One region of the Faecalibacterium sp. I3-3-33 genome, then DNA from elsewhere that is predicted to be linked to it. Evidence: predicted binding sites of a transcription regulator. Region 1 holds the regulator's gene; each other region holds the start of a gene.

Region 1 (6,109 bases):
TTTTCATTGGCTGCACCTGCGTCAGCACCGGGCTGTGCACCGGCGGCCTGCTGTGCGGCAGCGGCTGCCTGATACATCTTCTCGAACACCTGGCTCAGGGCTTCCTGCTTTGCCTTGATGTCGTCCACGTTGCCGGACTGGACAGCGGTCTTGAGGTCAGCAAGCTTTGCCTCGGCATCGCTCTTCACGTCTGCGGGCAGCTTGTCGCCGTTCTCCTTCAGCATCTTCTCGGTCTGGAACACCATTTGGTCGGCACCGTTGCGGATATCGACCTCTTCACGCTTCTTCTTATCGTCGGCAGCAAACTGCTCAGCTTCCTTCACAGCCTTGTCGATGTCCTCCTTGGACATATTGGTAGAAGCGGTGATGGTGATGTTCTGCTCCTTGCCGGTGCCCAGATCCTTAGCGCTGACCTTCACGATGCCGTTGGCATCGATATCGAAGGTAACTTCGATCTGAGGCACGCCACGGGGAGCCGGAGCAATGCCGTCCAGATGGAACACACCCAGACTCTTGTTGTCGCGGGCAAACTCACGCTCGCCCTGCAGCACATTGACCTCAACAGAGGGCTGGTTGTCGGCTGCGGTGGAGAACACCTGACTCTTGTGGGTGGGGATGGTGGTGTTGCGGTCGATGATCTTGGTGCACACGCCGCCCAGAGTCTCAATGCCGAGGCTCAGCGGGGTGACATCCAGCAGCAGCAGACCCTTCTTCTCGCCGTTCAGAACGCCGCCCTGAATAGCAGCACCGACAGCCACGCACTCATCGGGGTTGATGCCCTTGAAGGGCTCGCAGTTCAGTTCCTTCTTCACGGCGTCGTAGACAGCGGGGATACGGGTGGAACCGCCGACCATCAGCACCTTCTTCAGGTCGGAAGCGCGCAGACCTGCATCCTGCAGAGCCTTGCGCACGGGGGTCATGGTACGATCGACCAGATCAGCGGTCAACTCGTTGAACTTTGCGCGGGTCAGGGTCATATCCAAGTGCTTGGGGCCGGTAGCATCGGCGGTGATGAAGGGCAGGTTGATCTGGCTGCTCATTGCGCTGGACAGCTCGATCTTAGCCTTCTCGGCAGCTTCCTTCAAACGCTGTGCAGCCATCTTGTCCTTGCGCAGGTCGATGCCGTTCTCGGTCTGGAAGGCGTCTGCCATCCAGTCGATGATGCGCTGGTCGAAGTCATCGCCGCCCAGATGGGTATCACCGTTGGTGGCCAGAACCTCGGTAACGCCGTCGCCCATCTCGATGATGGACACATCGAAGGTGCCGCCGCCCAGATCGTAGACCATGATCTTCTGGTCGTCCTCTTTATCCACACCGTAAGCCAGAGCAGCTGCGGTGGGCTCGTTGATGATACGGCGGACGTTCAGGCCGGCGATGGTGCCTGCGTCCTTGGTTGCCTGACGCTGGCTGTCGTTGAAGTAGGCAGGCACAGTGATGACAGCCTCGGTGACGGTCTCGCCCAGATAAGCCTCGGCGTCAGCCTTCAGCTTCTGCAGGATCATAGCGCTGACCTGCTGGGGAGTGTACTCCTTGCCGTTCAGGGTCACCTTGTGGTCGGTGCCCATCTGACGCTTGATGGAAGAAACGGTGTTGTCGGGGTTGGTGATAGCCTGACGCTTTGCAACCTGACCTACCAGACGGTCGCCGGTCTTGGTGAAGCCGACAACGGACGGGGTGGTACGGGCGCCCTCAGAGTTGGCGATAACAACAGGCTCGCCGCCCTCCATAACAGCTACGCAGCTGTTGGTAGTACCAAGGTCGATACCAATAATCTTACTCATAATGAAATCTCCTCTCGAAAGAACAAATCTTGTTTATATGATGCTTATGATGATGTCAAGCGGATGTTATTGCAAACTCCCTTGCGGGAGGTTCGGCTTGTTTATTCGGCCACCACAACGGTTGCATGGCGGATGATCTTGTCCCCCAGCTTGTAACCCTTCTGGAAAACGGTGACCACCGTGCCGCTCTCCTGCCCGTCCGGGGCGGGGATCTGCTGCACAGCATTCATAAAGTTGGGGTCAAAGGGCTTGCCCAGCACCTCGATCTCCTCCACATGGAGGGCTTCCAGTGCCTTTGCCGCCTTATCCAGCGTCATGACCACGCCCTTTTTGTAGTTCTCGTCAGTGGTGGGGGCGTTGGCAGCCATATTCAGCGTATCCAGAATGGGGATGATCTTTTCCACTGCATGGGAAACACCGTCGCCAAACTTCTGGTCGGCCTCGCGGGTGGAGCGCTTGCGGTAGTTGTCGTACTCGGCAGCCATGCGCAACAGCTGATCCTTGGCCTGTGCGGCGTTCTTTTCCGCTGCATCCAGCTTTGCCTTAACGGCTTCCATCTCCCGGGCCTTCTTGTTGAACCAGCCGCCGTCCTTCTTCTTGTCCTCTTCGGTGGCAGCTTCGGCAGCAGCCTGTTCGGGCGCTGCGGCAGCGGTCTTTTCCTCGGGGGCAGTCTCCGGCTGCTCGGTCTCGGGCACCGTGTTCTTTGCTTCTTCGCTCATTCCAGATCCTCCTTATAGATCACAGTCCGCCGCGGTACGGCAGCCTGCGGGGTGTCTTTTCGTTTACCGCTCATGCCCTCGCCCAGCTGGTCTGCAAACTCGTGCAGCAGGGGCATCAGCTTCTGGAAGGGCATCCGGGTGGGGCCGATCAGGGCAATGGAGCCCCACAGCCCGCCGCCTACCAGATACCGGTCGCTCACGATGCACAGCCCGGGGATCTGCGGTTCCAGATCCTCGCCCAGCAGCACGCTTTCGCTGCGGTTTTCCGGGGGTGCGATCAGGCTTGCGGCCTGTTCCTCGTCGTTCAGCAGGGTAAGGATATCACCCACCCGGCCGTCCAGCTGCGGCCAGTCCAGCAGGTACTGCTCGCCGCCCAGAAATACATGGGGCTTTACGCTGTCCTGCAAAATTGCGGCTGCGGCGCTGACCACCGGCACAAGTTCCGGTGCGATCTGGCTGCACAGCTCGCTGAGCATCCGGGTGGAAAGATCCACCGGTGCCACAAAGGTAAGGTTGCGGTTGAGCAGCGCCGCAAGGGCGGCTGCATTTTCCCGGGAAAGCCCGGTGCGTACCCGCGCCACCCGGGTGCGGACGTAACCGGCGGTGGTCACAGCCAGCACAGCGGCTGCGCTGCGGCCCACCTGCACCACCTCGTAATGGGCGATGCACAGATCCTCGGCGCAGGGGGTGCTGACGGCGGCGGTGCAGCCGCTGATGGCGGCCAGCGCCTTGGCAGCGCCCTGTGCCAGCTTTTCCGGCTCGTGGTCAAGGCTGGCGAACACCGCATCCACCCGGGCGCGGGTCACGCGGTCCAGCGGCTGATCATCGGTCAGCAGGTTGTCCAGATAATACCGGTAGCCCTTGGCGCTGGGCACGCGCCCCGCGCTGGTGTGGGGCTGCTCCAGCAGACCCAGCTTTGTCAGCGCCGCCATCTCGTTGCGCAGCGTTGCGCTGGACACTGCCATGTCAAAGTAGTTTGCCAGCACGCTGCTGCCCACCGGCTCGCCCTCAAGGCCATACAGCGCCACGATCGCCTGCAAGACCCGTTGCTTGCGTGCATCCATCGTCATAGCGCCTGCCTCCTTTTTGTATTGCTTTTGTTTGTTTAGCACTCCTTGTTCCTGAGTGCTAAGACCATTATAATCGTTTTTGCCTTGCTGTCAAGCCCTTTGCAAAAATGTTTATAAAGATTCATAATTCTGTCATAAAGGGGGTGTGAACTCCCTCAGTCAAAGCCTGCGGCTTTGCCAGCTCCCTCGGGGAGGGAGCCTTTGGCGCGCCCGCAAACTTTGCACTTTAGCCGGAAACTGTACCGCTATGCCAAAGGCCCCATCCCAGAGGGGGCTGGCATCGCGCAGCGATGACTGGGGGAGTTTTATTATAATATGTACTACTTTTCTCCCCTTTTTCAGCGATTCGCGCAGTTTCAACCCCCTTTCGCGCAGAATTTCTTTTGTTTTTGCCTAGTTTATGGTATATTTATGGTAACGACACCCCGTATAAACCCCACACGAAAGGAGCGAAACGTTATGAAAGCCAAACGCATCCTGAGCATCCTGCTGACCGGCAGTATGCTGCTGTCCCTGCTGCCGGTGTCTGCACTGGCAGCTGCCCCGGTGTTCGATGCACCCGCCCAAATCACGGCCAAAAAGGCTGCACCCCTTGTACAGGAGGCAGACGCCTCCCGCAGCACCGAGGAGGAAGCCTCCACCCGCAGCAGCCGTGATCTGGACGCGGAGAACGGCACCGCAGAAAGCATTACCATCCAGCTGAACGCCGAAGGCAAGCCCGCAGACAGCGGCGACGATGGCAATTGGTACTACAGTGCTGACTCCGGTTGCCAGCTGGACACTGGCGTTTTTGCCCTGCAGCCCTCCTCGGAGCCCGAGGCAGAAAGCGCATTGAAGGCACGCCTTTTCCGCATTGGAGATAAAGCCGAGCTAGTCCGCGGCACCGTCGGCTGTGAAACCAACAATTATGGCACCATCTCCGGCGGCATCTTCCAAGGGAAGGTGGCTAACTTCCGAACCATCTCCGGCGGCACCTTCCAAGGGGATGTGAACAACTACCAAACCATCTCCGACGGTACCTTCCAAGGGAAGGTGGACAACGACGGCGTCATCTCCGGCGGCACCTTCCAAGGGGAGGTGTACAACGACAGCACCATCTCCGGCGGTACCTTCCAAAGTGAGTTGTACAACTTCCGCGGCACCATCTCCGGCGGTACTTTCCAAGGGAATGTGACCAACTCCAGCGGCACCATCTCCGGCGGCACCTTTAAGGAAGCTGTCGAGGTAAACGCCGCCTCCGGCACTGAGGCCAAGATCGAGGGCGGGACCTTTAAAAAGAGCATGACGCTCAAGAATAGTGATGGCGCCCCCATCATCATCAGCGACGGCCTGTTTGACGGTGAGGTTGTAGCCAAAGGATGTTACGCCCCGCTTTCCATCACCGGCGGCCTGTTTACCCAAGCTGTGGATGTAAGCGACACCGACCCGTCCAAGCTTTCCATCACCGGCGACTATTTTGTAAACGAGCCTACCATGCCGGAAAGCAGCGGCATTGCCTTTACCTCTGTGAGCGATCAGAGTTACAGAACCTTCCAAGTGCCTGTAAACGGAGGCTGGTCTGAAAACGGTTACAACGAACTTTATGTGCCCAGCGGATCGTCTGCGCAGCCCAACACCATTACCGTAAAGACCAATACCAAACTACTCTATTACCTTGCAGACGGTGAACGCTTCCCCGTCCTTGACAGCGACAGTGACAGCTACATTTACCAGATCCCTGTGCAGAACTTTGAAAAGATCGTGCTGGTGACCGAGGAGCCTTCGGCACCCCCAACGGACGACCCCGGCGAGCTTGACCCGGCGTTCTCCTCCGGTGCAGCCGCACTTGGCGTGGTACTGGGCACTGCGGGTCTGGGTTATATCACCTATGCCCATGTCTCTTCCCTGTACCTGTACTACGCGCTGCCGGGCGGCTTTATCCCCTCCACCCGTCAGGAGCTGGCAAACGTCCTGTGGACGACTGCCGGCAAGCCCGACCCTGTAAGCACCGCCCTGTATACCGATATCCCCGCTGACGCCATCGAGCAGCAGAAAGCCGCCCGCTGGTGCGTGGAGCAGGGTCTGCTCTCCGACCACGGCGCGACCTTCGGCCCGGACACCACGGTGACCAATGCACGCATCATCCGCGCATGGAACAGCCTGAAAAAGGTGCCTGTGCCCATCACAAACTAATCATCCTCACATTCATCCTTTCATGTACACCGCCGCCCGGCTTGCTTCCACAGGCCGGGCGGCGGTGTTTTTGCGGGTGAAACTCCCTCAGTCAAAACCTGACGGTTTTGCCAGCTCCCTCTGAGAGGGAGCCTTTGGCATGGCGGAAAAGTTTGCGGCTCAAGTGCAAAGCTTGCGGGAGAGAACGCTCCCCCGGGGGGAGCTGTCGCGCAGCGACTGAGGGGCTTCAAATCGGCGGAGCCGGAAAAAACGGTTAAAAGATCTTCACGCCGAACAGGCGTGAATCTTCAGTTTTTTCCGGTGTAGCCCACTTCTTTGGGGTTAAAAGGGGCGAGTAGCCCCTTTTTCGTGGCTCCAGCGCGTCGAA
Region 2 (6,109 bases), 1.1 Mb from region 1:
ACTTTTATGAAGGCTACTCTATGAAGGAAGTCTGCTACCCGTTCTATGTGTTCAAGCTGTTGGGCGTGGAAAAGGTGGTTTTGACCAACGCCTGCGGCGGCATCAACCGGGAGTTTGCGCCGGGCACCCTGATGCTCATTACCGACTTCATCAACATGATGGGCACGAACCCCCTCATTGGCCCCAACGATGAGCGCTTCGGCCCCCGCTTCCCGGACATGACCGAACCTTACAGTCTGGAACTGCGGAACCTTGCCAAGCAGACCGCCGATGAACTGGGCATTGCCTACAAGGAGGGCGTTTACATGGGCTTTATGGGCCCTTGCTATGAAACGGCGGCTGAAATTCGCGCCTTTGCGGGGATGGGAGCCGATGCCGTGGGCATGAGCACCGTGCCGGAAACCATGGTCTGCAACTACATGGGCATGAAGGTACTGGCCGTCAGTTGCATCACTAACATGGCCACCGGCATCCAGACGGTCAAGCATAGCCACGCCCGCGTGCTGGAGATCGCAAATCAGGCAGGCGATACCCTGTGCCGATGGCTGGGTGCGGTGATCCAGAAGGTGGAAGGATAAGGAGATTCGGATGAGAGAAAACATCGTTTTTGATTATTTGCTGGCAAATGCCTGGGGTTTGCCGCTTTGCCGTGTGTCCGTGTCAGAAGATGGCTTCGTTCAATGTCAGGAGAACAGAGAAAATACACAAGGACTGCAACTGGAAAAGGCAGAAGTGGATAAAATCAAATCAATCGTTTCAGAACATACGCATATATTGGATTATGACAGTAAAGAACTTGAGTCGCCAGATGTGTTTGATGGAGTTATGAATTTTTTTGATTTTGAGGCATCTGATGGACGAAAAGTGAACTTGATGGCTTTTAATATTGGCGAAGTGAAAACCCCTGGCATGAGCTTTTCAAAAGGTCTCCTAGAGGAAGGAGAGCCGGACGAAATCGTCGTTCCGGTAAAAGCAATGGAGGTAGTAAAGACATTCGAGGAAATCGCTGCTACGCTGGTGGCGAATGGAGTGGATGCCAAATACTTAAGGCTGACATATGCCTGAAAAAACGCCTATGATTGCATGAAAGATTATCAAAGAATTATCTTTCTGTGAATTTTAGCACTCTTCTATTGACACTGCTAATTAACAGTGCTATAACAGTGGCGTGCTCAGGAGGAAGGGCAAAAGGAGAACCGCAAGGCTCCCCGGAAAGCCTTTCCGAGTGGACGCTTCAGATTTTTTGCCCCGACCCGAACGCCGGGATTGGAGGAATGATTTATGCTTATGCCGACTGTTTTCCATGAAAACCTGTTCGATGATTTCTTCGATCCGTTCTGGAATGACGCTGCACTGGAACGTATGATGAACCGTGAGGCTCGTGATACCTTTGGTAAGCGCGGTGCAAACATGATGAAGACCGATGTCAAACAGACGGACAACGGCTACGAAGTAGCGGTTGATCTGCCGGGCTGCAAGAAGGAAGACGTTCAGATGGATTTGAACGACGGCTACCTGACCATTCAGGCAGTGCGTAGCCACAGCAGCGACGAAAAGGATAAGAAGGGCCGCTATCTGCGGCGCGAATCCTTCTCCGGCACCTGCGCGCGCAGTTTCTACGTGGGCGATGTGAAGAAGGAAGACATCCACGCAAAGTTCGAGGATGGCGTCCTGCATGTCGAGCTGCCTGCTCCTCAGCAGACGAAGGCTTTGCCTGAGAACCCGAACCTGATCGAGATCGAGTAAAACGCCGGTCGTGTGCGCCAAAGCACAACGCACATAAGATGCCCCCGGAGAGCCGCAACAAGCCCTCCGGGGGCATTTTTGTTTCGCTATCTTTTCCGTAAGGGAAAACCATGGTATACTGAGAACAGCAACTCGGAATTTATGGAGGTACCTCACTATATCCTGTGAGCCGGGTGAGCGGCTGACTTTTGCGGTATACTCCGTTCGGAAAGATCAAAGCGCATGGAGGTAAAAAGCATGCTGACCTATACCTATGTTTCAAAGGGGACGTTTGCCCTGATGGAAAAACCAAAGCCGGTGATGCAGCACGAGCGGGACGCCATTGTAAAGGTGACCCTTGCCAGTATCTGCTCCAGCGATCTGCACATCAAGCACGGCAGCGTGCCCCGGGCGGTGCCCGGCATCACGGTAGGGCACGAGATGGTGGGCATCGTAGAAGAAGTGGGCAGTGCGGTGACCAATGTGAAACCCGGCGACCGGGTGACGGTGAACGTGGAGACCTTCTGCGGAGAGTGCTTTTTCTGCAAAAAAGGCTTTGTGAACAACTGCACCGATCAAAACGGCGGCTGGGCGCTGGGCTGCCGCATTGACGGCGGGCAGGCAGAGTATGTCCGGGTGCCCTTTGCGGATCAGGGACTGAACAAGATCCCGGACGGCGTTACCGATCGGCAGGCGCTGCTGGTGGGCGATGTGCTGGCCACCGGCTTTTGGGCGGCACGCATCTCGGAAATCACCCCCGAGGATACCGTGCTGATCCTCGGTGCAGGGCCGACCGGCATCTGCACGCTGCTGTGCGTCATGCTGCACAGCCCCAAGCGCATCATCGTCTGTGAAAAGGACGCAAGCCGCCTGCAGTTCATCCGTCGGCACTACCCGCAGGTGCTCACCGTGCAGCCGGAGGACTGCGCCGCCTTTGTGCGTGCCCACAGCGACCACGACGGGGCCGATGTGGTGCTGGAGGTGGCAGGGGCAGACTCCACCTTCCGGCTGGCATGGGAGTGTGCACGGCCCAACGCCGTTGTGACGGTGGTGGCGCTGTACGATAAGGCACAGACCCTGCCGCTGCCGGAAATGTACGGCAAAAACCTCACCTTCAAGACCGGCGGCGTGGACGGCTGCGATTGTGAAGAAACGCTGCGTCTCATCGCAGAAGGCAAGATCGATACCGAACCGCTCATCACCCACACCTACCCCCTGTGCCGGATCGCAGAGGGCTACGAGCTGTTTGAAAAGAAACGGGACGGCGTGATCAAGGTGGCAGTGGAGTGCTGACAGTCTGCGCCAAGGCACAACGCACATAAAATGGCTCCGGAGAGCTGTAACAAGCCCTCCGGGGCCATTTTTGTTTCCCGACATCTTTTCCGCAGCGGCAAGGCGTGGTAGAATAATGGCAGAACCGATCCACAGGTGAGAAAATCGAACTTCAGAGAGAGGAGATGTTTCTATGCAGTCTGATGAGCTGAAACGCCGGATCTCGGCAGGCAGAGGAGATGCTTTGGCTGATCTGGTTTTGAAAAATTCCAAAACTCAGACTGAATACATACGGCATCATCGATGTAGCGCAGCAGAAAGTCGTTCCGGCTGTTTTTTTAATAGGCGATAACAAAAATACTGCCGGAGATCGACCTGAATGGTCCGTCTCCATGCCATTTGCAAAAATATATCCTATGCTGGTGGCAAAGGCAGTCCGCAAGGGGCGGACGCAGGCAGAAGTAGATGAAATTATTGGGTGGCTGACGGGTTACAGCGCCCCGCAAATTGAGGCTGCGGTGCAGAATGGAACGCTGTATGGAGATTTCTTTCGAGATGCTCCGCAGCTCAATCCGGACCGGGTGCTCATAAAGGGCAGCATCTGCGGCGTAAAGCTGGAGAGCATCGAAGAGCCGCTGATGAAGGAGATCCGCTATTTGGACAAGCTGGTGGATGAGCTGGCTAAGGGCAAAGCGATGGAGAAGATCAAGCGGACAAACAAATGAGGAAAAGCAGCCTATCACACATCGACAGAGAATGTGGCATAATTCTTGAAAATACACTGTATGGAAAGGACAAACACGATGAACGCTCTGGATATTATGAAACGCCCTGCCGCCTACGTCAGCGGCTATGAAAACACCCCCACGGAGGAACAGAACCGTGCAAAGCAACTGTGCTGGGAGTACAACCGCACCGCTCCTAACGAACAGGAAAAGCGGCGCAGTATCCTGCAGACCCTGCTGGGCACCTGCTCTCCCATGACCGGCATTGAGCCAGATTTCCACTGTGACTATGGCTTCAATATCCATACCCACGGCTTGGCGGTCATCAATTATAACTGCGTCATTCTGGATACCTCTCCGGTAAACATCGGAGCAGGTGCCTTTATTGCCCCCGGCGTATGCCTTGCCTGCTCCGGTCATGCCATCGACCCGGAGCAGCGCAGCCACGGCATTGGCACCTCGGCACCCATTACGCTGGAGGAAAACGTCTGGATCGGTGCAAATTCCACCGTCTGCGGCGGCGTTACCATCGGGGCAGGCTCGGTTATTGGGGCGGGAAGCGTCGTCACTCATGACATTCCCGCCGGCGTCATCGCTGCAGGGGTGCCCTGCAAGGTGATCCGCCCCATTACCGAAAAAGATAAGTTCAAGCCGGAGGATATTCTGTTCTGAGAAATTCAGATTGGAAACGCTGGAAAAACATACGCACAAGCCCTCCGGGGACATTTTTGTTTTTCGCCATGCTTTTCTGTGGGGAGAAGGCATGGTATACTGAAACCGACAACTCGGAATTTGGAGGAGCACCATGGCATCAATCTATTACACAGAAGTAGATTTGAGTCCATATGAAGTTCCTAATGAGCAAAGCCTTTGCATTTACATTTCAGGATGTCAGCAAGTCTGTCAGAATTGTCACTATCCAGATTTAAGAAAAGCAAATTATGGAGAACCACTTATTGACTTCTTTGAAAAACTGCTGGAGCTGTATTTTTATCAGGCAACGTGTGTTTGCTTTTTGGGAGAAGGCGAAAACACACCACAAAGTCGCAGAGAGCTAGCAATATTTGCAAAGCAGGCTTCAAAAATGGGAAAGAGGGTTTGTTTGTACTCTGGACGTGATATTGAGCCGGAAAATTGGATGAATGTGTTTGATTATATCAAGGTTGGCAGCTACCAGCAATTCTTGGGTTCCTTGGATTCACCCTCTACGAATCAGGTGTTTTACCGAAAAAACGTAGATGGAATATACGAAAATATCACATACACATTTTGGTTACGAGAAATGGTTCTGTAACTTCGCGTTTATCAAGGTGAACATTTAAGTATTAAAAACGGGAGTGAAACAAATGATGACCATTGCACAGATCATGGAAAAGATGATCGCCTTTTCCGAAGGGAATATCCATGACATCACGCACCTGAGCTGCGTGTGGACCTATGCCAAAACCATCGGGGAGCTGGAAGGGCTGGACGCGGAGACTCAGTTTATTCTGGAAGTGGCGGCAATCACTCACGACATTGCCTGTCCGCTCTGCCGCAAGAAATACGGAAACACCAACGGCAGCTATCAGGAACAGGAAGGCGACCCGCTGGTGCGGGAGTTTCTGGCGGATACCGGTATGACGGCTGCACAGATCGACCGGGTGGCCTATCTGGTAGGGCACCACCATAGTCCGGCGCAGATCGACGGCATTGACTATCAGATTCTGATTGAGGCAGATTATATCGTCAATGCGTCCGAAAGCGGGTACGACCAGCAGGCAATCCGAACCTTTATGGAACATACGATGAAGACGGCAGCAGGTATCCGGCTGACAAAAACAGTGTTTGGAGTGTAAAAATGATTCAGAAGCATTGCTTTGAATGCGGTACGGCATTGATTGAAAAAGAACTGGAAGAAGAGGGCATTGTGCCTTATTGCCCGAAATGCCAGCAATACCGGTTCCCGATGTACAATGTGGCAGTCAGCATGATTGTTGTGGATGAGGAAACCGGGAAAATTCTGCTCATCCAGCAGTACGGCAAGCCCTCTTATATTCTGGTGGCTGGATATGTGAACCGCGGTGAGGCAGAAGAACACGCCGTGGTGCGGGAAGTCCGGGAAGAAACCGGGTTGGAAGTAGAGCACCTCCGGTTCAACCGTACCAAGTTTTTTGAGCCGTCCAACACGCTGATGTGCAACTTTACGGCTTTCGTCAGAACCGCAAAGGCGCTGCATATCAACCACGAAGTGGACCGCTGCAAGTGGTTCACCCCACAGGAAGCCAGAGAAAACATCCGTCCCAACAGCCTTGCAGCGGAATTTTTGAATGCGTATCTGGACGAAGTGGGGAATAAGCCGATGGAGATGTGATTCGTGGCTGTGCCGCGGGAATTTTGACGGAGAG
Region 3 (6,109 bases), 1.1 Mb from region 1:
CAAGAAGTTCCCCGGCGTGCGCGGCGGCTTCATCCATGTGCCTTACGCCATGGAGCAGGTCGTGAATAAGCCGCTGGGCACCCCCAGCATGGATCTGCACCAGATCGCACGCGGTCTGGAAAAGGCTGTGGAAGCCATTGTGGAAAGTGACAGCGACATCGCTGTGAACATGGGCACCACCCACTGAGTTTAAACAAAGAAGGAGCTGTTGCAATGTGACAGCTCCTATTTTTATACGAACAGGCGTAAGAATCAAACGGCATCAATATGATGCCTACCGCAAAGTACGGAATGAGATGCAACAATTGATGAAAGCACAGAAAAATGTGGAGTTGTTTTTTGCGGAGGACAAGAGCAATCTCCGACCGCAGCATACCCGATAAACGAATACCGCCGAGGAGCTTTCCCAGTTGGGAGGCATCCTCGGCGGATTTTTGTTTGTGCAGCAGGTTTAAGATGTTGGATTTATTCTGTTAAAACGCAGTCCTACTCTCTGCCGGTCACGGCATCCAAGTCAACGCCCTGTTTTTGCTGCCCGGTATTTTCCGGCGGAGAACGGCAAAGTTTTTTTACTTGAAACGGTGCACGGATACGATATAATAAGGATGGATAGAAAAATAACATTCGAGCAGCTCTAAGGTTCTGCTGCCCGGAAAGGAGCTTACTGTTATGCGCTATACCATCAGTGAGATGGCATCTCTGCTTGGTGTCACAACCCATACTTTGCGCTACTATGAAAAAATGGGCCTGATCCACCCCGAGGTTAACGAGGATACCGGCTACCGTTACTATACAGTCACTGATACCCGGCGGTTCAACCTGTGCAGGGAACTGCGGGCGGCAGAGCTCTCGCTGGAAGAATGCCGGGAGCTGATCGGCGCACCCACGGTGGAGCAGAGCGACGCCATGTTCAACCATCAGATCGCCCAGCTGCGGCGCAGGCAGGTGCTGGACGAACTGGCCATCCGTTTTTTGGAACACAAGCGGGAGCAGTACCGCACACTGGAACAGAATGCTGGGCGCATCTGGGTGCAGAATTTCCCGGAAATGTGGCGACTGACCTTCTCACAGGAAGAAGCAGCAGACCGGGATAAAGAATTGCAGCAGGAAAAGGCTGAATGGCTGGAATGTATGCCTGCGACCCGCTGGGTGAGCCGCCTGCCCCGGCGGGTGATGGAGCAGTTTCGGGTGGGACGCAACGAGTACGACTACGGCCTTATGATTGAGGCCGATGCCGCCCGCAGGCTGGGGCTGAAGCACACAAAGCATGTGGAGGTGGTGTGTGGCGGAGACTATCTGACGACCATTTGGAAAAAGGATTATCGCGGGTCCTTTGGGTGGGACTCGCTGGACGACCTGCATGCGGAGATCGTGCAGCGCGGTTTCCGTGCGGTGGGCGAGACCTTCAGCAGCATCACTGCTAGCCGGGAACAGCCCGATGGGAGCATCGTGAATTACCATCTGACACGGACAAAAATATATACATAAAATTGCAATATCACGAGAATTTGTTATATCAGACAAATTCTCGTGATATTTTTGTCAAAATGACCCTTGACCTTCGCGCTGCTCTAACGTGTAAACTTTGTTTAGCAAGTAACAAAGTCGGACTTCCGGCTTTGCTGCTCTGACAGAGTACACGATTGAGAAGAAAGAGGAGAACACACTATGAGCGAAAAGATCTCTCGCCGCAACTTCCTGCGCACCGCTACGCTGGGCGCAGCAGCTGCCGGTCTGCTGGCAGGCTGCGGCAACAGCGGCGCTTCCAGCAGCGCCGCCGCAGGCACCTACACTGCAGGCACCTACAGCGCCACCGCTACCGGCATCAACACCACCACCCCCGTCACCGTGACCATGACATTCAGCGCTGACGCCATCACCGATGTGCAGATCGACGTTGCAAACGAGACCAAGGGCTACGGTGCCGACATCGCCGATGAGATGGTCAAGAAGATCCTGGACGCACAGTCCAGCGAGGTGGACGGCCACTCCGGCGCAACCATCACCTCCGACGCCATCCGGAAGGCTGCCGAGAGCTGCATCAATCAGGCCAAGGGCGTGGCAGTTGCCCCCACCGAGGCCAATAAGGCCGAGACCGTTGTCCCCGACGGCCTGAGCGTGGAGGAAGTGGAGTCCTCTGTGTGCGAGCTGGGCGACATCACCCCCGACGAGACCAAGGACTTTGACGTGGTCGTCGTGGGTGCCGGTGCTGCCGGTGTGCCCGCCGCAGGCTGGGCTGCCGAGCTGGGCGGCCATGTGGCTCTGCTGCAGAAGCAGAGCATCGTGGTCAGCCAGGGCAACTGCGGTTCCGCCATCATCAAGTCCAAGTCCACCGACGCGGGCAAGAAGATGTGGGTGCACATGACCAACGGCCTGTGCGACTGGCGCGCTGATACCAGCCTGCTGAACGCCTACGTCGAGAACTCCGAAGAGGCCCTGATGTGGTACCTGAACCGCGCCGGCCTGACCGACCAGACCGAGTACGGCGACGGCAGCCTCGTGGACAGCAACAAGAACCCCTCCGACCTGCTGCACAACGACGAGAAGGAGATCTTCGCCTACATGTGCACCAGCCAGGATCTGACCGGCGTGTGGAAGGACCGCATGGACACCTACGACTTCGGCGATGAGCACTGCTACTTCTTTGCTCCGTGGATCGGCCCCAAGCCCAAGAACGTGGGCGACGTGCTGGCCACTGTGCTGGAGAACGTGCAGGCCAAGAACTCCAATCTGGAGACCTTCTTCAACACCCCCGCTGTCAAGCTGGTGCATGAGAACGGCAAGGTGACCGGCGTTATCGCAAAGGACGAAAACGGCAAGTACATCCAGTTCAACGCTTCCAAGGGCGTCATTCTGGCCACCGGCGACTACATGAACAACGAGGCCATGGTCAAGCGCTGGTGCCCCGATGTGGACGGCTTCGACAAGAAGCAGTATCAGAAGACCGGCGACGGCCACATCATGGCCATCGATGCAGGTGCAAAGATGGAAAATCTTGGCCACACCAAGATGATGCACGACTTCGACTCCGGCCTGATGTACGAGGAACCGTTCCTGTACGTCAACATGGAGGGCAAGCGCTTCTGCAACGAGGACACCGGCTTTGTCTACATGGGCAACATCACCAAGTATGTGCCCAAGTTCAACGGCAACAACGTGGATGCAAACCATCCGGACGGTTCTCTGGGCTGGTACTGCCAGATCTACGATAACGACTACATGAGCTACGCCAACGGCCCCATTCCCGAGCAGGTGATGACCAAGTACATCCCCGGTGCCGTGGAGAACCCGCAGGGCGTGTTCACCAACCTCATCGATACCTACAAGGCCGACACCATCGAAGAGCTGGCCGGTCTGCTGGGCGTGCCTGCAGACGAGCTGCAGAAGACCATCGACCGCTACAACGAGCTGTGCGACAAGGGCACTGACGTGGACTTCGGTAAGAAGAGCGCTTACATGCACAAGATCGTCACCGCTCCCTTCTGGGGCATCCGCAAGCACATCCGCGTGTCCTCCATCGACAGCGGCGTGAACACCAACGCCAACGGTCAGGCTCTGGATGCTGACGGCAACGTCATCGACGGCCTGTACTGCGTCGGCAACGTAGGCGGTGTGTTCTACGGCGGCGCGGACTATCCGTTCCACCAGACCGGTCTGTCTCTGGGTCGTTGCTACACCTTTGGTATGCTGGCTGCAAAGCATGCTATGGGCCAGCTGTAATTAAGAAAAAGCTGATTTTGGGGCTGTTGCAAAATAGCATCCCTTTATCGCAAAGCCGATCAATCTGAATATTTTTGTACCGCCCCTCCGAAAATATCGTTGATGCGGATAGAAAGCTGTACAGAAGGACGTTCTCAGACCGCAGCACACTTGATAAACGAATACCGTCGAGGACTCTTCCCATTGTGGAGGTGTCCTCGGCGGCTTTTTTGTATATAGGGCAGCAATTCTTGACCGTTTTTTATGGAAGAGTTTCTGAAAATCAATCTGTCATAAACGCTGCAAGAGCATCCCTTCTAACTTCATGTGATATTGTTCCAGCACATCTTTCAGCGTGATTCCTTGCATTCTTTGTTCCGCTGTTTTTTGAATGTCCAAGTAAAAATCCCGCAGCACCAGTTGGATATTTACACCCACGCCACAAGCAGGGTTGGTGTGGATGTCCTGATGGAGCAGGGGCTTGTCGCCCTCTACTGCCCGATAGGCATCCAGCAGAGTGATTTTCTCCGGCTCACGAGCCAGAGCAGGTCGGGGATGTCCCTTCACGCTGACCAGCAGTCCACCCTTCCGCAGGGCGGACATGAGCTGGCGCACATAGGCAGGATTCGTCTGAATGCTCTCTGCCAGCTTGTTACTGGTCAGGTCGCAGTCTGGGTACAGAGCGATAAAAGCCAGTATATGAACAGCATCGCTAAGGCGGGTGGGATATTTCATGGACTGATCTCCTTTTTTGATGTTATTTTTATTATAACAGCATATTGACAGTGACGCAAGAGGATGCTAAAATGATTTGAAGTAAGAATAAAAATAACACCCGCTTGAAAAGAATGGTGACAATGAACTTCTATGATGATCTGGTCATGCAGACCCAGATGAATTATTCCAGGCACTATCCTATCTATGCTTCCGGCAGTACGCCTTATCAGCTGACTGACAAAAAGCCGCTGCCGTATAGCGAACAGATCCATCGTTTGGTACAGGAGGTAAAGGAAGCTGACTGTGTGGTAGTGGGCGGGGCCTCCGGCCTGTCCGCTGCCGGTGGCGGAGATTTTTACTACGAGGACAACGACTCCTACCGTAAATACTTCCGACCTTTTGCCGAGAAGTACCACTTCAAAGGTGCTTTTGCAGGGATGATGCACCCCTGGAAGACAAGGGAAGAGTATTGGGGGTATCTTGCCACCTTCCTTCACACCACCCAGACCGCACCTGTGCGTCATTCCTATTTGGATTTAGACGCTTTGCTGAAAGGTAAGGACTTCTTCATCCTCACCACCAACCAGGATACCCAGTTTGTCAAACTCTACCCGGAGGAGAAGGTGGCAGAGATTCAGGGGGATCACCGCTTCTTCCAGTGTGCCGCCTGTTGTACCGATGACACTTGGGATGCGGTAAAGCCGGTGGCTGATATGGTAGCCGCTATGGGGGATGACACGAAGATTCCTACGAATCTCATTCCCCGGTGCCCCCACTGTGGCGGTGAGGCATTCCCCTGGGTGCGAGGATATGGGAATTTTCTGCAAGGAAAGAAATATGAAGAACAGTACGAAAAAATTTCTCGCTACGTACTGGAACACAAAAACAGCAAAATTCTGTTCCTGGAGCTGGGCGTGGGCCGAATGACTCCCATGTTTATCCAAGAGCCTTTCTGGAACATGACCCTCAGCTTTCCCCATGCTCGATATATTGCTGTCAACAACAAGTATGACTTCCTGCCCAAGCAGTTGGAGGACAAGGGCATGACCATTGTGGCCGACATTGCTCAAGTGCTGCGGGATGCACGGAACACCATGGAAAGCGGAGATAACGATCGATGAGGGTTGCAAACCAAGCGACGCTTCAGGAACTTGCCGAGCGTATTGATCAAGCAGATGCTGTTGTGATCGGAGGCGGCTCCGGCCTGTCAAGCGCGGCTGGATACGACCACTACCATTGGTCCCCGGCACTTTCGGAGGCGTTGGCTCCCTTTCGCGAACAGTATGGCTTCACCTCCCCGCTGGCTGGATTCTACCATTGCTTTTCCAGCTATGGAGAGCAGTGGGGATATTACAGTCAATATATCCGCTTCCTGTGGGAAGCCCCTACTGGGCAGCCCTATCTGGACCTGCAAGCACTTATTGCGGACAAACCTGCTTTTGTTCTGACCACCAATGTGGATCAGCAGTTTTTTCGGGTATTTCCCCAGGAACAAATTTGCGCCTTTCAGGGAGACTTTAGCTACTGCCAATGCAGTCAGCCTTGCCGGGATGATATTTGGAAAAACCGCGAGCTGGTGAAGGAGCTGACCAGCCGCCTGAACGGTGTTCGCCTGCCGGAGGAAGTTATTCCTCGTTGCCCGGATTGCGGACGGGTGCTGGTGCCCTGGGTACGAGATGATACCTTCCTGGAG
Region 4 (6,109 bases), 340 kb from region 1:
CCCCGAGACCGGCGACCCCATGTATAAGCACATCCCCTTCTATATCCGGGTAAATGAGCACGACCTGCGCCCTGTCGGTCTGTTCTACCACAACTCCTACGACTGCGTGTTCGACCTTGGCGAGGAGCTGTCCGGCTACTGGGAGCGCTACTGCTACTACCAGACCGACGGCGGCGACATCGACCTGTTCCTGCTGGCCGGTGAGACCCTGCCCGAGATCCTGAACGAGTACACCCTGCTGACCGGCCGCAGCGCCCTGCCCACCAAGCAGTCTCTGGGCTACTGCGCCTCCACCATGTACTACGCCGAGCTGGAAAAGAACTGCGACGAGGAGATCTACAAGGTCATCGACAAGCACGAAAAAGAGGGCATCCTCATCGACAACTTCTGGCTGGCTTCCGGCTATTCCAGCGGCGAAAAGGACAACCTGCGCTATGTGTTCAACTGGAACTACAAGCGCTTCCCGGAGCCGGAAAAGTTCTTTGAGAACATGAACGCCCGGGGCATCAATGTCATCCCCAACCTGAAGCCCGGCATCCTGAAGCACCACCCCTACATCGACCTGTTTGAAAAGAACGATGTCTTTATCAAGACCCCGGACGGCAAGGCTCCGTACTACGGCCGCTGGTGGGGCGGCGAGGGACGCTTCTTCGACTTCACCGGCCCCAATGGCCGCAACACATGGAAGCAGCTGCTGGAAGAGAACATCCTCAAAAAGGGCACCAAGACCGTCTGGAACGACAACTGCGAGATGGACGGCGTGGAGGACCGCGATGCCCAGTGCGACTTTGAGGGCAAAAAGGGCACCATGGCAGAGCTGAAGATCCTGCACTCCAACCTGATGGCCTACACCGCCAAGCAGGCGCTGGCAGATGTGTACCCCGGCGAGCGCCCCTATATCATCAACCGCGCAGGCTACGCCGGTATCCAGCGCTACGCACAGGTGTGGGGCGGCGATAACCTGACCGACTGGCGCACCGTCAAGTTCAACATTGCCACCATTCTGGGCATGGGTCTGTCCGGCTGCTCCAACATGGGCTGCGATATCGGCGGCTTTGCCGGCCCTGCACCCGAGGCAGAGCTGCTGCTCCGCTGGCTGCAGAACGGCATCTTCCAGCCGCGCTTCTGCCTGAACTCCGCCAACAACGACAACACCGTCACCCAGCCGTGGATGTACGAGGAGAACCTGCCCTACATCCGTGCAGCTTACCAGCTGCGCTACCGTCTGATGCCCACTTTGTACTCCCTGATGTACGAGTCCAACCAGAACGGTATGCCGGCATGGCGTCCGCTGTTCCTGGAGTTCCCGGAGGACCCCAAGTGCTACACCGACAAGAACCTGACCTTTATGTTCGGCAAGAGCATTCTGGTGGCAAACGTGGTGGAAAAGGGCGCAACTACCCGCACCGTCTACCTGCCCGCAGGCTGCACTTGGTACGATATGAACGATAATCTGCGCGCATACGAGGGCGGCCAGACCATCGAGGTTCCGGTCACGCTGGCAAGCATCCCCATGTTCCTGCGCGGCTCTGCCGTTGTGGTAACCACCGAGGACGTCAAGCACATCCTCAAGGACACCATGCGCCAGATCGACCTGCTGGTGGCTGCCGAGACCGACACCAGCTTTGTGCTGTACGATGACGACGGCCACACCGAGGACTACAAAAACGGTGTTTACGCCAAGACCACCATCACCGTCAAGGCCGGCGACCGCACCGACATCCGCTTTGCCACCGAGGGCAGCTACGCTTCCCCTGTGGAGCGCATGACCCTGAAGCTGGTCAGCAAGAAAAAGGGTGCGCTCTGGGCCAGCGTGGACGGACAGCAGCTCCCCCAGTACATCGTCCGCGACGGCTGGGAGGCCGCAGAGTCCGGCTGGTACTACAACCTGCCTGACCGCACCATCTGGGTCAAGTTCGCAAAGCCTGCCAAGAAGGACTTTACGGTGACTGTCTCCACCGAAAAGTTTGACCTGATCGGTATGGCAGAGGACTAAAAAGCTATTTCCAATCTTCTTTGATTCTTCTTCAGAAACACAAAGGCCCGTGGGGAGTTCCCCACGGGTCTTCGTGTTTTTTATAGGTTTCAGGCTTCGGTCTGCGTCTCCCGCCGGAGGATGCGGCAGACCATGAACAGGCAGTAGAACATCGCCAAGCCCCAAGCAAAGGGGTTGGAAAGGCAGATGCCCAGATACCCAAGGCCGGTCTTTACCGCCAGCACGCCGCCAAGGCTGCGGCCGATGAGCTCGCCCACGCCGGAAACGATGGCCAGCACGCTGTAACCAAGCCCCTGCAACGTGTTGCGGAAGATCATCAGCAGGCCGTGGAAGCAAAACAGCATACTCATGACGCTGAGGTACTGGATAGCACCTGCTGTGACGGCGGGGTCGGCATCGCCCAGCACAAGCCCCACCGCGTAGGGCTTGATAAAAAAGATCACGCCCCATGCCACGGCGCAGTAGAGCAGCTGCACCATGCAGCCGTCCTTGATGCCCTGCCGGATGCGGTCGGTGCGGCGGGCGCCGTGGTTTTGCCCCACATAGGTAGCCATGGCCATGCCTACGCTCTCCATGGGCAGGGTGAACATCTGACGGATCTTTTCGCCTGCTGTCTGGGCTGCCACAGCGGTGCTGCCCAGCAGGTTGATGGCGTCCTGCATGATGACTGCGCCGATGGCAGAGACCGAGTATTCAAACCCCATGGGCAGGCCGATATAGGCCAGCCGCTTGCAGTGCCCTGCCGAAAGCAGGGTGCGCGGCTGCCGGAAGGAAAGCTCCTCCAGCTTTGCCGTGCGGGTAAAGAACCAGTAGGCGCACAGCCCGCCGCTGAGCAGCTGGCTGAGCACGGTGGCAATGGCAGCACCGTCCACCCCCATGCCCAGCGGCACGATGAAGAGGTAGTCCAGCAGAATGTTCACCACGCTGGCGACCAGCAGGAAGTAAAAGGGGTGCCGGGAATCCCCCAGTGCCCGCAGCACGCTGGAGGCGTAGTTGTACAGCACCGTAGCCGGGATGCCCAGAAAAATGAGCCGGATGTAGAGCACGGCATCGGCGTACAGCTCCTCCGGCGTATGGATGAGCCGGAGCAGCGGCCCTGCCATCAGGGTGGTAAACACGGTGAACACCACGCTCAGTACCAGACAGAGCAGTGCGCCGTTCAGCAGGTATTTTTGCAGTCCGTCCTTATCCTTTGCGCCAAAGGTCTCTGCCGCCGGGATGCCAAAGCCCACGCAGGCACCCTGCACAAAGCCCAGAATGAGAAAGTTGAGGGAGTAGGTGGTGCCCACCGCGCCCAGCGCGTCGGTGCCCAGACACCGCCCTACGATGACGGTGTCCGCAAAGCTGTACAACTGCTGGAACAAGGTGCCCAGCACCAGCGGCAAGGCGAACCGCAGGATCTGGAACAGCGGCTTGCCCACGGTAAGGTCGGTGGTGCCGGAGCGCTTTTGAGAAGTAGCTGCCATAAAGAAAACTCCTTATTATGGTATTTTCTTTATTCTACCATGGACAGCCGCTTTTCCCAAAGTGGTTTTGTGACAGGAAGTTGTCTTTTTGTGACGGAAGAGCCGAGCCTTTCCCCAATCGGGAAAAGGTTTGGCTCTTTGGTTTCTCTGAAAAAGAGGATATTTGATCAGACCTCCGGCGGCGGGCAGCAGCTCTCCCGCGGGATGAGCTTGTGCGGCACGATGATCTTTGTTGCCAGAAGGTTCGGGTTCTCAATGTGGTTGATGGTCTGGCTGGCGGCTTCCATGCCCAGCTGGTAGGGGTTGACGTCCACGGTGGTCAGCTGCGGGCTGGTGATGCGGGAGAACAGCGAGTTATTGAAGGATACGATGGACAAATCTTTCGGGACGCGCAGTCCCAGCTTGCCGCAGAACTGTTCCAGCACCACGGCAAGGATGTCATCGCTGACCAGCATGGCGGTGGGGTGATTCGGGGCGGTGAGCAGAGCTTTCAACGCCCCCTCGTAGGCATCGTTCAGGGTGTTGACCTCCACACAGTCCTCTTCGCGCGGGGTGATGCCGTGCTTGAGCAGGGACATCTGATAGCCCCGCTTGCGCTCTGCGGAAAACAGCATAGCGTTGCTGACCCCGAAATACGCAATACGGCGGTGGCCCATCTCATAAAGGTAATCGGTGGCTTCCTCTCCGGCAAGGGCATTGTCGTTGTCGATGTAGATGGTCTGGTTCGCGGACTGCGCCGCCTTGCCTACAATGACATGGAGCAGCCCTTCATTGCGCAGATACGCCGCCACCGGACAGTCCTTTTTGGAATAGAGCAGGATAAAGCCGTCCGCCTGTGCGTTGGCCACCATGCTCTGGATGGCGTCCAGCACCTCGGCATCGTCCTGCCCGGTGATGACCGTGTTCACATACCGCCGCTGGTTGCAGAACTGCCCGATGCCGCGGATGATCTCCAGATGAAAGGCGTTTTCGTAGACGTCCCGCTGGGAGGAGGGCAGAATGATGCCGATGGTCTTGGAAAAAGCCTCCACCGGTTCGGCCTCAAAATTCGGCTCGTAGCCCAGCTGTGCCATGATGCGGCGCACCCGCTCCTTGGTCTCCCGGCTGATGGAAGGGCTGTCCTTGCAGGTGCGGGACACCGTGGAGGGCGAGACCCCCGCTGCCGCTGCGACATCTTTGATGGTAACTGCCATTGTCTGTTCCTCCCTGATATAGTGGTTCTATTGTAAAGCCGTTTGCACGCAATGTCAATGTTTGCGCACGGGATTGCGTAAACTGTGCAACACTGAGCTTGCGTACCTTCGACAATTTCCACAAATAAGCGTGCATTCGCTTGTGCGAAACACAGAAAAATTATTTTCGCTCCAAAAAACTCTTGTAAAAACTGCGGAGTTGGATTATTCTTGTTGCGTAAAGTAGTGCAAAAGCAACGCAACGTTTGCACAAAACGATGCAAAAAGGAACAAGGAGGAACATCATGGCAACAACAAAAGCGGCCCCGGGCAAAAAGGGGCTCATCAACTTCGACTTCTTACAGAAGCTGGGCAAGGTGCTGATGACGGTCATCGCCGTCATGCCGGCTGCCGGTCTGATGATCAGTCTGGGCAAGCTGGTGCAGATGGGCGGCGGCGACATCGCAGCGGTCATGACCATCGGCACCACGATGGAGAATATCGGCTGGGCGGTCATCAATAACCTGCACATCCTGTTCGCCGTTGCCATCGGCGGCAGCTGGGCAAAGGAGCGTGCGGGCGGTGCCTTTGCCGCCGTGCTGGCGTTCGCCCTCATCAACGTCATCACCGGCAACATCTTCGGCGTCACCAGCGCCATGCTGGCAGACCCCAACGCCGTGACCCACACCCTGTTCGGGCAGGAGATCGCCGTCAACGGCTACTTCACCTCTGTGCTGGGCGCACCGGCGCTGAACATGGGTGTGTTCGTGGGTATCATCGCCGGTTTTGTTGGCGGCGTGGCTTACAATAAATACTACAACTTCCGCAAGCTGCCGGATGCGCTGGCCTTCTTCAACGGCAAGCGCTTCGTGCCCATGGTGGTCATTGCCTACTCGGTGGTCATCTCGCTGGTGCTGGCGCTGTTCTGGCCTGTGGTGCAGACCGGCATTAACAACTTTGGCATCTGGATCGCCAACTCTTCCGAGACTTCTCCCATTCTGGCTCCGTTCATCTATGGTACGCTGGAGCGTCTGCTGCTGCCCTTCGGCCTGCACCACATGCTGACCATCCCCATGAACTACACCTCCTTCGGCGGCACCTACACCATCGCTACCGGCGTCAACGCAGGCAGTCAGGTGTTTGGTCAGGACCCGCTGTGGCTGGCATGGGCAAACGACCTCATCAACTTCAAAAAGGCCGGCGATATGGCCGCTTACAACAACCTGCTGGCTACTGTCACCCCCGCCCGCTTCAAGGTGGGCCAGATGATCGGTGCCACCGGTCTGCTGCTGGGCATTGCACTGGCTATGTTCCGTCGGGTGGATGCCGACAAGCGCGCAAACTATAAGTCCATGTTCATCTCCACCGCGCTGGCAGTGTTCCTGACCGGCGTCACCGAGCCGCTGGAATTCATGTTCATGTTCTGCGCTATGCCGCTGTACATCGTGTACGCACTGCTGCAGGGCTGCGCCTTC

What was found. Region 1 encodes HrcA, which represses chaperone genes, less so after heat shock. Its sites were predicted from a motif close to TGTTAGCACTCNNNNNNNNNGAGTGCTAACA; they were not measured.
Region 2: MTP39_RS04555 (Hsp20/alpha crystallin family protein) is a predicted target of HrcA. The motif match lies at 1,118-1,148, and genes of this name have one in related genera.
Region 3: MTP39_RS04355 (NAD-dependent protein deacetylase) is a predicted target of HrcA. The motif match lies at 4,526-4,556, and genes of this name have one in related genera.
Region 4: MTP39_RS00785 (PTS transporter subunit IIBC) is a predicted target of HrcA. The motif match lies at 4,695-4,725, and genes of this name have one in related genera.

The regions. Positions count from the first base shown of each region.
Region 1 is NZ_CP094469.1:2,829,949-2,836,057, forward strand. Features, by position in the region: gene dnaK (molecular chaperone DnaK) at 1-1,781, opposite strand, end outside; gene MTP39_RS13260 (nucleotide exchange factor GrpE) at 1,883-2,500, opposite strand; gene hrcA (heat-inducible transcriptional repressor HrcA) at 2,497-3,570, opposite strand; gene MTP39_RS13270 (hypothetical protein) at 4,030-5,742, shown strand.
Region 2 is NZ_CP094469.1:939,571-945,679, forward strand. Features, by position in the region: gene MTP39_RS04545 (purine-nucleoside phosphorylase) at 1-578, shown strand, start outside; gene MTP39_RS04550 (hypothetical protein) at 589-1,065, shown strand; gene MTP39_RS04555 (Hsp20/alpha crystallin family protein) at 1,282-1,746, shown strand; gene MTP39_RS04560 (alcohol dehydrogenase) at 1,984-3,018, shown strand; gene MTP39_RS04565 (DUF2200 domain-containing protein) at 3,390-3,722, shown strand; gene MTP39_RS04570 (sugar O-acetyltransferase) at 3,801-4,394, shown strand; gene MTP39_RS04575 (hypothetical protein) at 4,528-5,016, shown strand; gene MTP39_RS04580 (HD domain-containing protein) at 5,069-5,560, shown strand; gene MTP39_RS04585 (NAD(+) diphosphatase) at 5,563-6,075, shown strand.
Region 3 is NZ_CP094469.1:904,194-910,302, forward strand. Features, by position in the region: gene pcp (pyroglutamyl-peptidase I) at 1-187, shown strand, start outside; gene MTP39_RS04340 (MerR family transcriptional regulator) at 670-1,488, shown strand; gene MTP39_RS04345 (FAD-binding protein) at 1,669-3,720, shown strand; gene MTP39_RS04350 (Rrf2 family transcriptional regulator) at 3,991-4,434, opposite strand; gene MTP39_RS04355 (NAD-dependent protein deacetylase) at 4,557-5,537, shown strand; gene MTP39_RS04360 (NAD-dependent protein deacetylase, SIR2 family) at 5,534-6,109, shown strand, end outside.
Region 4 is NZ_CP094469.1:173,300-179,408, forward strand. Features, by position in the region: gene MTP39_RS00770 (glycoside hydrolase family 31 protein) at 1-1,996, shown strand, start outside; gene MTP39_RS00775 (MATE family efflux transporter) at 2,086-3,462, opposite strand; gene MTP39_RS00780 (LacI family DNA-binding transcriptional regulator) at 3,630-4,655, opposite strand; gene MTP39_RS00785 (PTS transporter subunit IIBC) at 4,940-6,109, shown strand, end outside.